Regions from separate parts of the Dielma fastidiosa genome, predicted to be linked through region 2. Evidence: a T-box and tRNA genes for the amino acid it is inferred to sense, from the RefSeq annotation. Region 2 holds a T-box; the other regions hold tRNA genes.

Region 1 (3,143 bases), on a different contig from region 2:
AACGATGTCGATGGCAGCCGTAATGCCGGGCTAATGCCGATTTGGTATACCGGTGCCAGTGAAAAATGGGAGCAAACGGATAGGGAATGCCTGCATATTAAGCATTGGCATGACTTGATCGATTATTTAAAAGAACTGCAGTAGCAGTTTTTTTTGTATAGTACACTTGACATTTTATGTAAAGTAAACTATACTATCAATGTAAAGTTAACTATACTTGAAAGGGTGTGATTGCTTGCAGACACGAATACAGGAATTGCGTAAAGCAAAGAAGGTAACACAGAGTGAGTTGGCTGATGCGGTTAATGTGACCCGTCAGACAATTATATCGCTGGAAAATGGCAAATATAAAGCATCGCTGATCCTTGCACATAAACTAGCTCAATTTTTTGGTGTAACGATCGAGGAAATCTTTATCTTTGATTTAAAGGAGGAAAATCTATGAAAGGAATCTTATGTGCCACAAAAGCAGTGACGAATGAGGAGTATCGTCAGGAGTTGGCTAAGAAACGTATTTATTATGTGCTGATAATTATGGTTGGTGTCATTACCTTGGCAATCACTTATTTCGCATCAGCTAATGGCATTGAATTCAATGAGCATCTGCATGGTACATTTGCGGGCATGGGGACTGGTTTAATTTTGGCTGGGGTTGTGCTGATTATTAAGACACAGATGACCTTAAGCAGTGAGGAGAAGCTGAAAGCGGCCCGTTTGAATAATTCTGATGAACGCAATATGGAAATCAGCAGCCGTGCTTTCCGCAGTGCAGCATTGATAATGATTATCTCATTTTATGTGACAGCCCTGATTGGCAGTATCATGATTGATGAACGTCTGATTCAGTTATTGTTGTTGAATATGAGCGTGTTATTAGCGGGTTATATTCTCTCATATAACTATTATAAACGTAAATTATAGACCGTCTGACGGTCTTTTTATTTGGGTGTATTCATATAGTAAAGCAGGGTGAAGCTTATGAAACAAATGAAACTATTAATCATCTGCGTGGTGGCTGCGGCTTGCTTTTTTATCAGTGAGCATTTTGTTGCGGCCGTTCAGGATGTGATTTACGCACCGTTATCAGGAGCGGTGATTGTTTTGGATGCCGGTCATGGCGGTAAGGATGAGGGGGCGATGGCTGAGGGGGTTACTGAAAAAGCCATTAATATGGCTATTGTCACAAAGCTGCAGGCGCTGTTTGAAGACGCGGGGGCTACGGTTGTATTAACACGTAAGGATGAAAATGATCTCTCCTCGCCAACAGCAGCCAATCATAAGCGTGAGGATATGAAGAACCGTATTGATATTATCAATGATGAAAAGAATGATTTGCTGCTTAGCATCCATCTGAATAGTTATAGTGATTCTTCAGTGAAAGGAGCGCAGACCTTTTATCCAAAGGATAGCTTATCCAGTGAATTATTGGCAAGCTGTATTCAGGTACAATTTTTAGCGATTGACAGCCGGATGTCGCCTAAACCGGGTGATTATTATTTATTGAATAATTCCCGGATTCCCGCAGTATTAATTGAGTGCGGTTTTCTCTCCAATGCTCAGGAAAGGGAACAGCTTTCGCAAGCAGATTATCAAGATAAGGTGGCTAATCTGATTTTCGCGGGTACGCTGAATTACTTTAAGGAATTGAGTTATGAATAAAGCTGGTTCGCCGGCTTTTTGCATAATAAAAAAACGCCCATAAACAGGCGCTTATTTGTATAATGGTGGAGCTTAGGGGGATCGAACCCCTGACCTCCTGATTGCGAACCAGGCGCTCTACCATCTGAGCTAAAACCCCATTACTTTTACAATTATAGCACTAATCGTAAAAAAGAAAAGGGGTATTTTATTTTTTGCATCATGATTCATGAATTACTTTATATTGCAATCTGAGATATGAATCTTCAAGTACGGTGCAGGCTTCAAGCTTCAGCACGCCAAGCTGATCCAATTGCTCGGGATCATGAATGGCTTCACCGTCAATCAAGGTTGCGACATTCTTGCCGCCGACTAAAACCGGGGCGATGACCAGATCAATCTGATCCAGCAAATGTTCTCTTAAGAATAAACCGTTCAAAGTACCGCCGGATTGAATCGTAATGCGTTCAATCTGATAATTGACAGCTAAGCAATCCATTAACTTCGGCAGATCGAGGACTGGCTGTGAAATAATATGCAGATTGCTGATGGATAAATCATAGGCTGGGTGCTTGGGATTGGTTGTGACAAGGATCAGCTGTTTCAGTTTTTGGCATAAGGCCTTGACGCCATGGGCGTTCAGATGCGGCTGATTATCAATGATGACGAAGGACACCGGTGTCTTGGCAAGATCCAGCGCTGCTTCATTCATGCCGATTTTCGCCATTACCCGCCCGGTATTCAGTGACCAGAGATCCTGACATTGTTCGATTTCATAATACTGATGCAGACCTTCACGAACCCCTTTAACTTTAGGAAAATCACGATCTACGTCAAGATGGTCATTATCACCGGTGCATATTTTACCATCGGCTGACATCAGCATAAATAATGTACAAAAAGGTTTTTTCATTTTATATGTTCCTGCTTTCTTTAATTGCTACCCATATTTCAAAGGGATAAGCGGATTGATCCATTTGCTTATCAGGGTAGATTTCTAAATCGTAATTGCCCAGCGGCTCAAAATTGCTGGCTGGAAAATAATCGGTATATATTTGATGCCACGCTTGCTGGATCACTTGCGGAAGCCGGCCGCTGCCCTTAAAACAAAGCCAGGTACACGCTGGGATTTCAATGCTTGCTGAATGAATGGGGCAAGTATTACTGGCGGTGCCTATCAGATAATTTAAATGACTCTGATCGGCTGCTAAGCAGCAGGCAGCAATTCCTTTGAAGAGGGCATCGGCGCTTGAATCGATCAGCGTTTGAAGCGTCTGATCCTTTTGGCATTGCTTCCAAAATTGAGGGATATCATCACGGTAGATGGATTCTGAAATCGGAAAACGGCAGCTTGTGCCAATAAGTGTGAAGCCAGGCAGCTGACGTTTGCTGACATGAAATGCAAGCGGTGCGGTGCTATGGCTGACAATGATTCGCGCAAAGCGTTTGGCAGGCTGTTTTTGCTGTCTGATTTCAGAGGGGGACGCGCCGTGAAAACGGTGAAA
Region 2 (3,143 bases):
TATTAGCTTTGTCATTGCAGCCTATCATCATGAGCTTAAATAAGTATTTCACGAACCGCACCTCAGTGTTTATTGTCTACGGCGGCGGTATGATTGTTTTTCTTGGCTTTTTGCTGTTGCTGCTGCCGGTTTTGATTAATGAGCTGTCAACGATTTCATCAACATTAGAAAGCTGGCTGGGCGAATTATCGTCCTGGCTGAATGCTAATCAGCTGGATTTTGTTTTTAATGATGATTTCAAACGCTCACTCATCAACAACTCAACAGATATCGGCATGAAATTTGTGATGGATGGCGTGTCTGGCTTTACTATTTTTACCCTCAGCTATATGATTGCTTTTTTTATCAGCATTGATTTTGATGCCGGGGTGAATATGGTTAAAAAATATGTCGTTGATCATCAGCGATGGTTTAATTTTTATAAGACGGGAAGCAATGTGGTTGTACAGTATATTATCGGTACTTGTATTGATCTGCTGTTTATTTTTGTCAGTGTTTTTCTGATTCTTGTCTTGTTTAAATTTCCCAATAGTCTGTTGTATGCCGGTTTGTTGGCTTTGTTAAATTTATTCCCTTATATCGGCGCAACCATCGGTATTTTATTGATTGCCTTAGCCGGTTATCTGCATTTTACGCAGTTTCCGATTTTATGTATTGCTGTGGTGTGGGTGCTTCAGCAGATAGAGGCCAATTTCATTCAGCCGCTGATCTTTCATAAAGCGATGGATGTGCATCCCTTATACCTGTTTCTAGGCTTGCTGCTGGGGGAAGCGATGTTAGGTGTTATCGGCTTAATTCTCTCACCAATTTTAGCCAGTTTTATGCAAATATCAGTACGCAGTTATATGCATGCCGCTTCCCATCAGAATGTCGGCGGCTGGGAAGATATTTTCTGGTGAGATGCTTGAAGAATAAAATTTCATATGCTATAATTACAAAGGCAAAATGATGAAAATGAGGAGTAAAATTAACACTTCTGAAGAGAGCAGGCGGTTGGTGTGAGCCTGTGAGGTGAAGGTTTGAAGGCTGCGTTGGAGTTTTGCGCGTACCCTTACGCTAATTAAGGATAACTAAGTGCACAGCCTTGCTGTGAATCAGGATGGTACCGCGTAATTATTACGTTCCTGGACGACAGGAGCGTTTTTTTATGCTTCAATTAAAAGGAGGAAATTTTATGAAAAATTTAACTGGCAGTGAAATTAGACAAATGTTTTTAGATTATTTTAAAAGTAACGGTCATATGGTTGAACCGGGAGCGTCTTTAGTGCCGCATAACGATCCTACGTTGTTATGGATCAATTCAGGGGTTGCCGCTTTAAAGAAATATTTTGACGGCACGATCAAACCAGCCAACAATCGGATTACCAATGCGCAGAAATCAATCCGTACCAATGATATTGAAAATGTCGGCAGAACGGCTCGTCACCATACATTCTTTGAAATGCTCGGCAATTTCTCAATTGGTGATTATTTTAAGCGTGAGGCGATCACTTATGCTTGGACTTTTTTAACAAGTCCTGAATATATCGGTTTTGAAAAGGAAAGAATGTATGTGACGGTACATCCTGATGATACTGAAGCTTATAATATCTGGGTGAATGAAATGGGTGTTGATCCTTCGCATATTTGTAAGACAGAACACAATTTCTGGCAGATTGGTGAAGGTCCGTGCGGTCCGAATACGGAAATGTTCTATGACCGCGGTGAAGCGTATGATCCAGAGCATATCGGTGAACGGCTGTTTTTTGAGGATTTGGACAATGACCGCTATATTGAAATCTGGAATGTGGTTTTCTCACAGTATGACGGCAAAGAGGGCGTTGACCGCAAGGACTATAAGGAATTACCGCAGAAGAATATTGATACCGGGATGGGGCTTGAGCGTTTAGCCTGCATCTTACAAGATGGTGAAACTAACTTTGATACCGATCTCTTCCTGCCGCTGATTCATGCGACTGAAAAGTTTACTTCTATTCCTTATGCTGAGAATAAGATGGCATACCGTGTTATTGCTGATCACATCCGTACAGTGACTTTCGCATTGGCTGATGGCGCGCTGTTTGCGAATGAAGGCCGCGGCTATGTGCTTCGCCGTGTGCTTCGCCGGGCTGTAAGATTCGGCAGAAAGCTGAAGATTGAAGGTGCCTTTATGTATCAGCTGGTACCGGTTGTTTATGAGATCATGAAGGATTACTATCCTTATATCGGTGAAAAGATCGAATATATTCAAAAGCTTGTGAAGGCTGAGGAAGAACGTTTCCATGATACTTTAGCTGATGGCGAGCGTCTGATGAATGAAGTAATCGCATCTACAAAGGATAAGGTAATCAGCGGGGAAACAGCGTTTAAGCTTTATGATACTTATGGTTTCCCATTTGAATTAACTGTTGAAATGGCTCAGGAGTCAGGCTTTGAAGTAGATAAAGAGGGCTTCGACAAGGAAATGGAGAAACAGCGTGAAAGAGCTAGAAACAGCCGTGAAGCGCTGGAATCAATGAACTCACAGTCAGCCGATTTAATGAACTTTACAGAGGCCAGCAAATTCATCGGTTATGAAGAGACAATTTGTCATGCAAAGGTCATTGCTTGCTTCGTAGACGGTCACCAAGTGGATGTGATTGATGAAGAAGGCGATGTTATCTTATCAGAAACTTGTTTCTATGCGGAAAGCGGCGGACAGGTGGCAGACAGCGGTGTGCTGCTGAACGGCGCGATGAAGGCAAAGGTTAGTGATGTGAAGAAGGCTCCGCATAAGCAGCATCTGCATCATGTTAAGCTTGTGAATGGTACGATTAAATGCGGTGATGACGTTACCGGTCAGATTGATACCGAAAAGCGTTTGATTATCACCAGCAATCACTCTGCCTGTCACTTGCTGCAAAGCGCTTTGAAGGCTGTTGTAGGCAGTCATATCGCACAAGCCGGATCATTTGTCAGCGATGAATATCTGCGTTTTGACTTCACCCATTTTGAAAAGGTGAGTGAGGAACAGCTCCAGCAGATTGAAGATTTAGTCAATCAATATATCGCACAGAAAAATCCGGTAATGATTCAGAATATGAATATTGATGAAGCCCGCAAGACAGGCGCAACCGCCTTGTTTGATGAAAAGTACGGCGATGTTGTCCGCGTTGTCAGCATGG
Region 3 (3,143 bases), on a different contig from region 2:
TGTTTCACAAAGGAAATTATAGTAGTCCTTACAGGAAGAACATTCTGACAAATGATTTTCAATAATCTTATTGCTTTCTTCGCTGCAAACCCCATCATGGTATAGGGGCAGCAAGTCCTTTATCAAACTACAAGGATATTTCATTTTATGCCCTCCTTTATCTTTAATTTTGCTCTATGATAAGTTACTCTCGCCCAGCTTTCAGATTTACCGAAAAGACTTCCGATTTCTGCAAAGGAGAGTTCTCCAAAAGTACGCATCCAAAATACCTCTTTATAAGGCTCTTTTAACCGATGAAGCAATTTGTGAAGTTCAAAAGCCGTTTCCTTATTGAGCAGTTTTTGCTCTATGCTTTCAGTACCCGGGATAGTATCTAAAGGATAATCAACTTGTCTTTGCTTCCGTTTGACCTCTGTATAAAATATATTTTTAGCAATCTGGCAAAGCCAAACACTTAATTTACATTCCCCGCGAAAAGTGCCAATATTTTTTAGAGCCTTAAAGAAAGCCTCTTGAGTGAGTTCCTCTGCCCATGCCTCGTCTTTGCAAAGGGAAAGGGTATATTGATATACCGTATCAAAGTATTCTGAATATATCTTTTCAAAGTCTTTCACTCCAACACCTCGCTTTCTTTCATCTTTCTGATGGCTTTATTTTTTGAATAGGATCATGCTTGTTAAAACGGCAAATAGAATATCCGATACTCTGATTTTATCAAACAATACTGTTGAAGTCACAAGCATTATCAAAATGATTCCAATAGAAATTATCCTTGAAAACCAATGCTTACCTTTTGCGTACCAAATACAAAATCCCATAGGCATGCAGAGAAAGGCAAACACTGTCCACCCATAGGCTATCAAATGTGAATAAACACTTGCTGTCATTTCTGCAGTTATGTAATATGTCATTAACATTCCCATGCAAAAGCTGAAAACATTAACTGAGGCCCGCACAGCAGAATTGCTGGATACAGAAATCAATGTGCAAATAAAAATCCAAACAGATGTTTGTGAAAAGATATTTCCAATGTCAGTTGTGTAAAGATCAAGCAGCTTAATCAAGACACCTGTAATTAGCCCCAAGCAACTAATAAGGACAAAATGAATAATTGCTTTAGAAAAAGTTATCGGCTGCCCGGATTTTCTGATAGGATCAAATAAGCTCATTGGCCGCCTCCTTCCTTTATAAGACTAACGAAATTGAAAAACGTTACAATTATTTTTAAGATACTTTTTCTTCTCCCGCCAACAGGCTTGTCAGCGTCATTGTATCAATCAAAACGCCGGATATTCGGCCTGCGCAAAGTTTCTGTACCTTTCTTTCGGAGATGCCTTTCTGCCGCATGAGCCTTTCAAACAACTGCTTGCCGTTTGTAGAATAACACACAAAAATACCGCAACTTATTTCAAGCTGTAGCGTGGCAATATGCAGTAAAGGACGCTATCTTGTGATAACGTCCCTTTTGCTTGGTTATTTAGTTGTTAAATTTGTTTTCTTATCTCAACACCCATAAAAGGCGTTTATTCGTATATTGGTGGAGCTTAGGGGGCTCGAACCCCTGACCTCTACGCTGCCAGCGTAGCGCTCTCCCAGCTGAGCTAAAACCCCAATACTGACATTGCGATGCTATTATAACATAAAACTTTCATAAAAAAAATGGCTAAATGCCATTTTTTTATATTTAATTGTGAATTAAATTAACCAACGATTTTTTGTGTACGAAGAACTTCTTCGATAGCTGCGATAGCAGCATCTTCATCTTCACCGTTGCAAGAAATAGTGATTTCAGATTGTGTTGGAATTCCTAAAGACATAACACCCATGATTGATTTCATGTTTACTTCACGTCCTTTGAAAGACACATTCACTTCACATTTGAATTTACTAGCTGCGTTAACTGCTACTGTTGCAGGGCGTGCATGTAATCCAACTGGATCGATTACTGATACTGTAATTTGTTTCATTTTTATTCCTCCTAATATTCTTCTACTCCATTTTAAACCATTTCGGTAGCACTTACAATGCTAAAATCGCAAATATTTGATTATTTTAAAAATAAATCTGCGAGCCTTGTTTTTCAATCAGAAATGTAGTGGTATTTCAATCTGACAAACGAGATTTATAAAGTTTTACAGAGCCGTTCTTCATCTATTTTTCCTGATTTAAGCTGTTCAGTAAAAGCCTCACTGCTGATTACATTAAAGCCGTGATCCAGTAAATACTGCGCGGTTATGCCGTTTCCTTCAATGATTCTGCCGCTGAAAGTTCCATCATAAATCCTGCCTGCGCCGCAGCTTGGCGAGCGTACTTGCAGGATACACAGCGTGCATTTATTCGCCTGTGCAACTGCCAGCGTTTGTTTTGCGCCTTCTATGAAAGCTTCTGTCACATCTTCGCCAAGATTGTTGATAACCCGATCCTTTACCCGTTCACAACAGGCCCTTGGCGTCGGCAGACCACCCATCACCTCAGGACAAACACTGATGTATTCCTTATCCTTCAGATAATCTATAAGTAAAGCATTGGCGTTATTACCGCCGCTGTATTTACAATTTTCACCAAGCAGACAAGCACTGACCAATATCATAATTGCACCTCCTTGACAAATACTAAATGCTTAGCGTTGGAAAGCTGTTCATGAAAGTGATATCCATCTTCATTAAAAGCCTTTACCGCTTCTATATTATCTATCTTATGCTTAATGCAATAATAAATCAGCGAACCGCGGGCCATCTTAGCCGCCGTCGCCTCAATCTTCAGTTTACCCTGTTTTTCCACATAAAAGGATACACTGCATTTTGTTTCAGGCAATAAAGCACTATATTCCTTAGAACAGCAATCCAAAATGCATTCATCCTTTAAACCATCCGCAAGCTTTAACCGCCAAAATTCAGTAAGCGATTTGCCCTCAACCTGTAAGGGATTCTCAACATCCAAACGATATTCACTGATGCCGTCCTTTACCCTCAGCATCCCATACAAGCCACTCATAATCCGCAAGTGTTCTTGAGCAAAATCCCAATCCTCCTGATTCCATTCATGCACCTGCATCCGTTTAAACTGCAGGCCGTCAAAGCACAGTCCGGCATTGTTCTGCGTCACTGGTTCAAAGGATTGAAAACGACTCACATTCTGCAGCG
Region 4 (3,143 bases), on a different contig from region 2:
TAATGAAAGGTATTGATACATGTACCTATGATGAATTTAATTATGCACTGCGCGTAGGCGTCACTGCACCCTTTTACTTAGCAAAACTATTTTTACCATACTTTGCTCCTAATGCATGTATTATCAATATATCCTCTTCCCGTGACCGCATGAGCCAGCCAAACACAGAAAGTTACACAGCAGCTAAGGGTGGTATTTCTGCCCTAACTCACGCATTGGCTGTAAGTCTTGCTGGAAAAGTTAGAGTAAATTCGATTTCTCCCGGTTGGATTGATACATCATCAGTTCAATATACCGGTCCTGATGCTTTACAGCACCCTGTGCATCGAGTTGGTTATCCTCTTGATATAGCAAATATGGTTTTGTTTCTCTGTTCAGATAAAGCGGGTTTTATTACTGCCGAGAATATCTGCATTGATGGTGGTATGACAAAACAAATGATCTATCATAATGATTTCGGGTGGACATTGGAGAACGAAGAAAATGAGTAAAAAGGAATTATGCGCTGCGATTGAAGCTCTTCAAAATCAATTTTTAACATTGGATTGGACTTATCATGAATCCCCCGTAGGTACTCCATCAGAAAAAATGTATCGTTGGCCCGGCAATCCAGAAGATAAAATATTGATTTGCGTACATAAAAGTAATGGCATACAGGAATTGTTTCATCGACATGATTTTTTCTATTTCAATTATACCTATATGGGAGAGTATGATTCCCTCAGCTACAAATATGATAATCGTATAACGATCAAAGAGGGAGAAATCTATGCCGGTCAGCCCTTTGCCGGCCATGCCCTTTGCGTCCATGATAACAAAGAAACAATAATTATTGGTGTATTGATTCAAAAAGAGACTTTCTTTCGATCTTTTTTACCTATGCTGTCCGCTAATTCTCATTTTTTTCATTTCCTGTTAGATCCTGCTACAAACCAATTTTCTGATGAATACATTCATTTTAAGATTGAGGATGATTGCAATATAAGGACTTTATTAGAAATGATGGTAATTGAATTCGCAAACCGGCAGGATGATTCACAACAAATACTCAAGCCTTTGGTATTATCATTTCTGATGCAGATTGCACGGCAATATGCATTAGTTAATCAAAAATTCATCAGTGAGAGTCTTTCAGATAAAATTATAAATTTTATAGGGGAACATTTCGACACAGTAACACTTAAAGATATCGCCAAGCGTTTCTCTTATCATCCAAATTATATTTCAACTTTACTACATCGTGAAATCGGTAAGTCTTTCTCAGAAATTTTACTTGAGCAGCGCATGGAAAGAGCTTCCATTCTTTTGAATGGGACGAATTTGACAAATGAAGAAATTGCCTTGATGTTGGGATATAGTAACAGCAGTAATTTTTATAAAGCTTTTCGAGAGTTTTATGGTGTATCTCCAAAAGAGTATGTATTACACCAGAAACAAGTATAATCAAAGAAAAACTACCAGTATATTGCACACCAACGCAAGGTTGATTTATTAAGCAATGCTTTTTAAAGGAATTTGTATAACTTTATCTAAATTCGTACCGGAAAATAAAAAATGTCTAAGAACTTTTCTTAGACATTACTTTTTAATATGGTGGAGCTTAACGGGATCGAACCGTTGACCTCCTGCGTGCAAGGCAGGCGCTCTCCCAGCTGAGCTAAAACCCCATGTATATTAAATTCGATATTTTTCAATACCGAATGCTCAATAAATATATCATCAATAAAAAACATTGTCAATCATTTTTTTAATTTTTTTCATAAAAACAGGACTGACCGCTTAGATATCTAAATTGTACTGCTTATCAATGAAAACTTGTCATTATTCAGATGAATCTGCTACTATGAATTCAGCCAAGGAGAAACCACATGAAAATTGAAATTATACTCGAATCCAACAGAAAAGACCTCCAGATCAATCTGCTGTGTCCGACTGTCAATCAAGAAGTAAATGAACTCTATGCCTATCTCACTGCTTATGAACAAAATGTTGGTGGCTGGCTGAATGAGCGGCATCAACGGGTTCACATCAATGAAATTCTTTATTTTGAAAGTGTTGATGGCAAAACCTTCTTTTACACAAATGCATTGACTTGTCAGACTAAGAAAAAACTATATGAACTGGAGGCTTTATATAATGATGCCGGGTTCATCCGCATCAGCAAAACTACAATTTTATCATTGTCAAAGGTTAGTGAAATCATTCCGGAAATGGGCCGGCGGCTTAAGCTTCGTTTAATCAATGGCGAATATTTAATTGTTTCCAGGCAATATGTGCCTGAGTTAAGAAAGCGTTTATCACTTTAGGAGGCAGATTATGTTTACAATCTATAAAAATACTGAGGTCAGAAAATGTGTTTTTGATCATACATTAAGAAATTTCGCACTGCATTTTATCGGATTACTATTCTCTGATTTGATTTTTCATCAAGAAACCTATCAAATTACCAGTACCATGCTGATTGCTATCCTGCTGATCAGTCTTTGTATTGCACTTTATGAAAGCTTCTGTTTTCAAGAGAAAATGCTGATTAAAACCCGCTATCTATTTCGTCATATGCTGTTTATCCTGCCGGTGCTGACGTTTGAATGTCTGCTTTTCTACTGGTTAAAGTGGTATGATTCCCCTTGGCTTCTTGCATTGATTATTTTATTGATTGATGTTGTCATTATACTTATTGAAGCTCATCATCAACAGTCAGAAAAATCACTTTATGCAAATGCGCTAAAGCAATATCAGGATCAAATAGCCTTAAAAGATAACAGTGTATTATGAGCATTTATTCTTTTCTCTGCAGCACTCTATGCAGATGAATACTCAAATATGCAAGTTCATCAAGCGTAGCCTCACAGCCAAGCGTGACGCGAATATATTCCGCAATTTTTAATGCGCACTCCATCTCCTTCGGATATTTGACAATCACACTTTGATATAGGAAATCGTCCTCCTCCTGATAGCCTTTATTCTGCAGCATACGCTGTATAAAATATGACAGATGAGTTACCAATCGATGATAATTAAGATCACTGACATCAAAGGTAATTTTATAATGCAGCTGAATCAGCCGAAGAATATCACGAATCATATCAATAGAAACAAGTGTATCCTGCATACTGCCGGCATTATTCTGGGCATTCACAAAA

Evidence for each region. The T-box of region 2 lies ahead of alaS (alanine--tRNA ligase). A T-box ahead of a tRNA ligase gene usually reads a tRNA of that ligase, here a tRNA-Ala.
Region 1: it has a tRNA-Ala gene. The T-box ahead of alaS (alanine--tRNA ligase) is inferred to sense a tRNA for this amino acid. The anticodon was not compared.
Region 3: it has a tRNA-Ala gene. The T-box ahead of alaS (alanine--tRNA ligase) is inferred to sense a tRNA for this amino acid. The anticodon was not compared.
Region 4: it has a tRNA-Ala gene. The T-box ahead of alaS (alanine--tRNA ligase) is inferred to sense a tRNA for this amino acid. The anticodon was not compared.

What each region holds. Positions count from the first base shown of each region.
Region 1 is NZ_QRQL01000010.1:88,511-91,653, forward strand. It holds gene DWZ33_RS15790 (HAD family hydrolase) at 1-144, shown strand, start outside; gene DWZ33_RS15795 (helix-turn-helix transcriptional regulator) at 236-445, shown strand; gene DWZ33_RS15800 (hypothetical protein) at 442-921, shown strand; gene DWZ33_RS15805 (N-acetylmuramoyl-L-alanine amidase) at 979-1,659, shown strand; tRNA gene DWZ33_RS15810 (tRNA-Ala) at 1,723-1,798, opposite strand; gene DWZ33_RS15815 (dihydrofolate reductase family protein) at 1,859-2,551, opposite strand; gene DWZ33_RS15820 (AraC family transcriptional regulator) at 2,553-3,143, opposite strand, start outside.
Region 2 is NZ_QRQL01000001.1:4,551-7,693, forward strand. It holds gene DWZ33_RS00020 (AI-2E family transporter) at 1-899, shown strand, start outside; T-box leader at 940-1,129, shown strand; gene alaS (alanine--tRNA ligase) at 1,175-3,143, shown strand, end outside.
Region 3 is NZ_QRQL01000002.1:293,879-297,021, forward strand. It holds gene DWZ33_RS06150 (zf-HC2 domain-containing protein) at 1-144, opposite strand, end outside; gene DWZ33_RS06155 (RNA polymerase sigma factor) at 141-614, opposite strand; gene DWZ33_RS06160 (hypothetical protein) at 651-1,169, opposite strand; tRNA gene DWZ33_RS06165 (tRNA-Ala) at 1,536-1,611, opposite strand; gene DWZ33_RS06170 (phosphocarrier protein HPr) at 1,701-1,967, opposite strand; gene DWZ33_RS06175 (2-thiouracil desulfurase family protein) at 2,123-2,590, opposite strand; gene DWZ33_RS06180 (YaaA family protein) at 2,587-3,143, opposite strand, start outside.
Region 4 is NZ_QRQL01000002.1:61,460-64,602, forward strand. It holds gene DWZ33_RS04895 (SDR family oxidoreductase) at 1-491, shown strand, start outside; gene DWZ33_RS04900 (helix-turn-helix transcriptional regulator) at 484-1,443, shown strand; tRNA gene DWZ33_RS04905 (tRNA-Ala) at 1,592-1,667, opposite strand; gene DWZ33_RS04910 (LytTR family DNA-binding domain-containing protein) at 1,869-2,306, shown strand; gene DWZ33_RS04915 (hypothetical protein) at 2,317-2,775, shown strand; gene DWZ33_RS04920 (PRD domain-containing protein) at 2,780-3,143, opposite strand, start outside.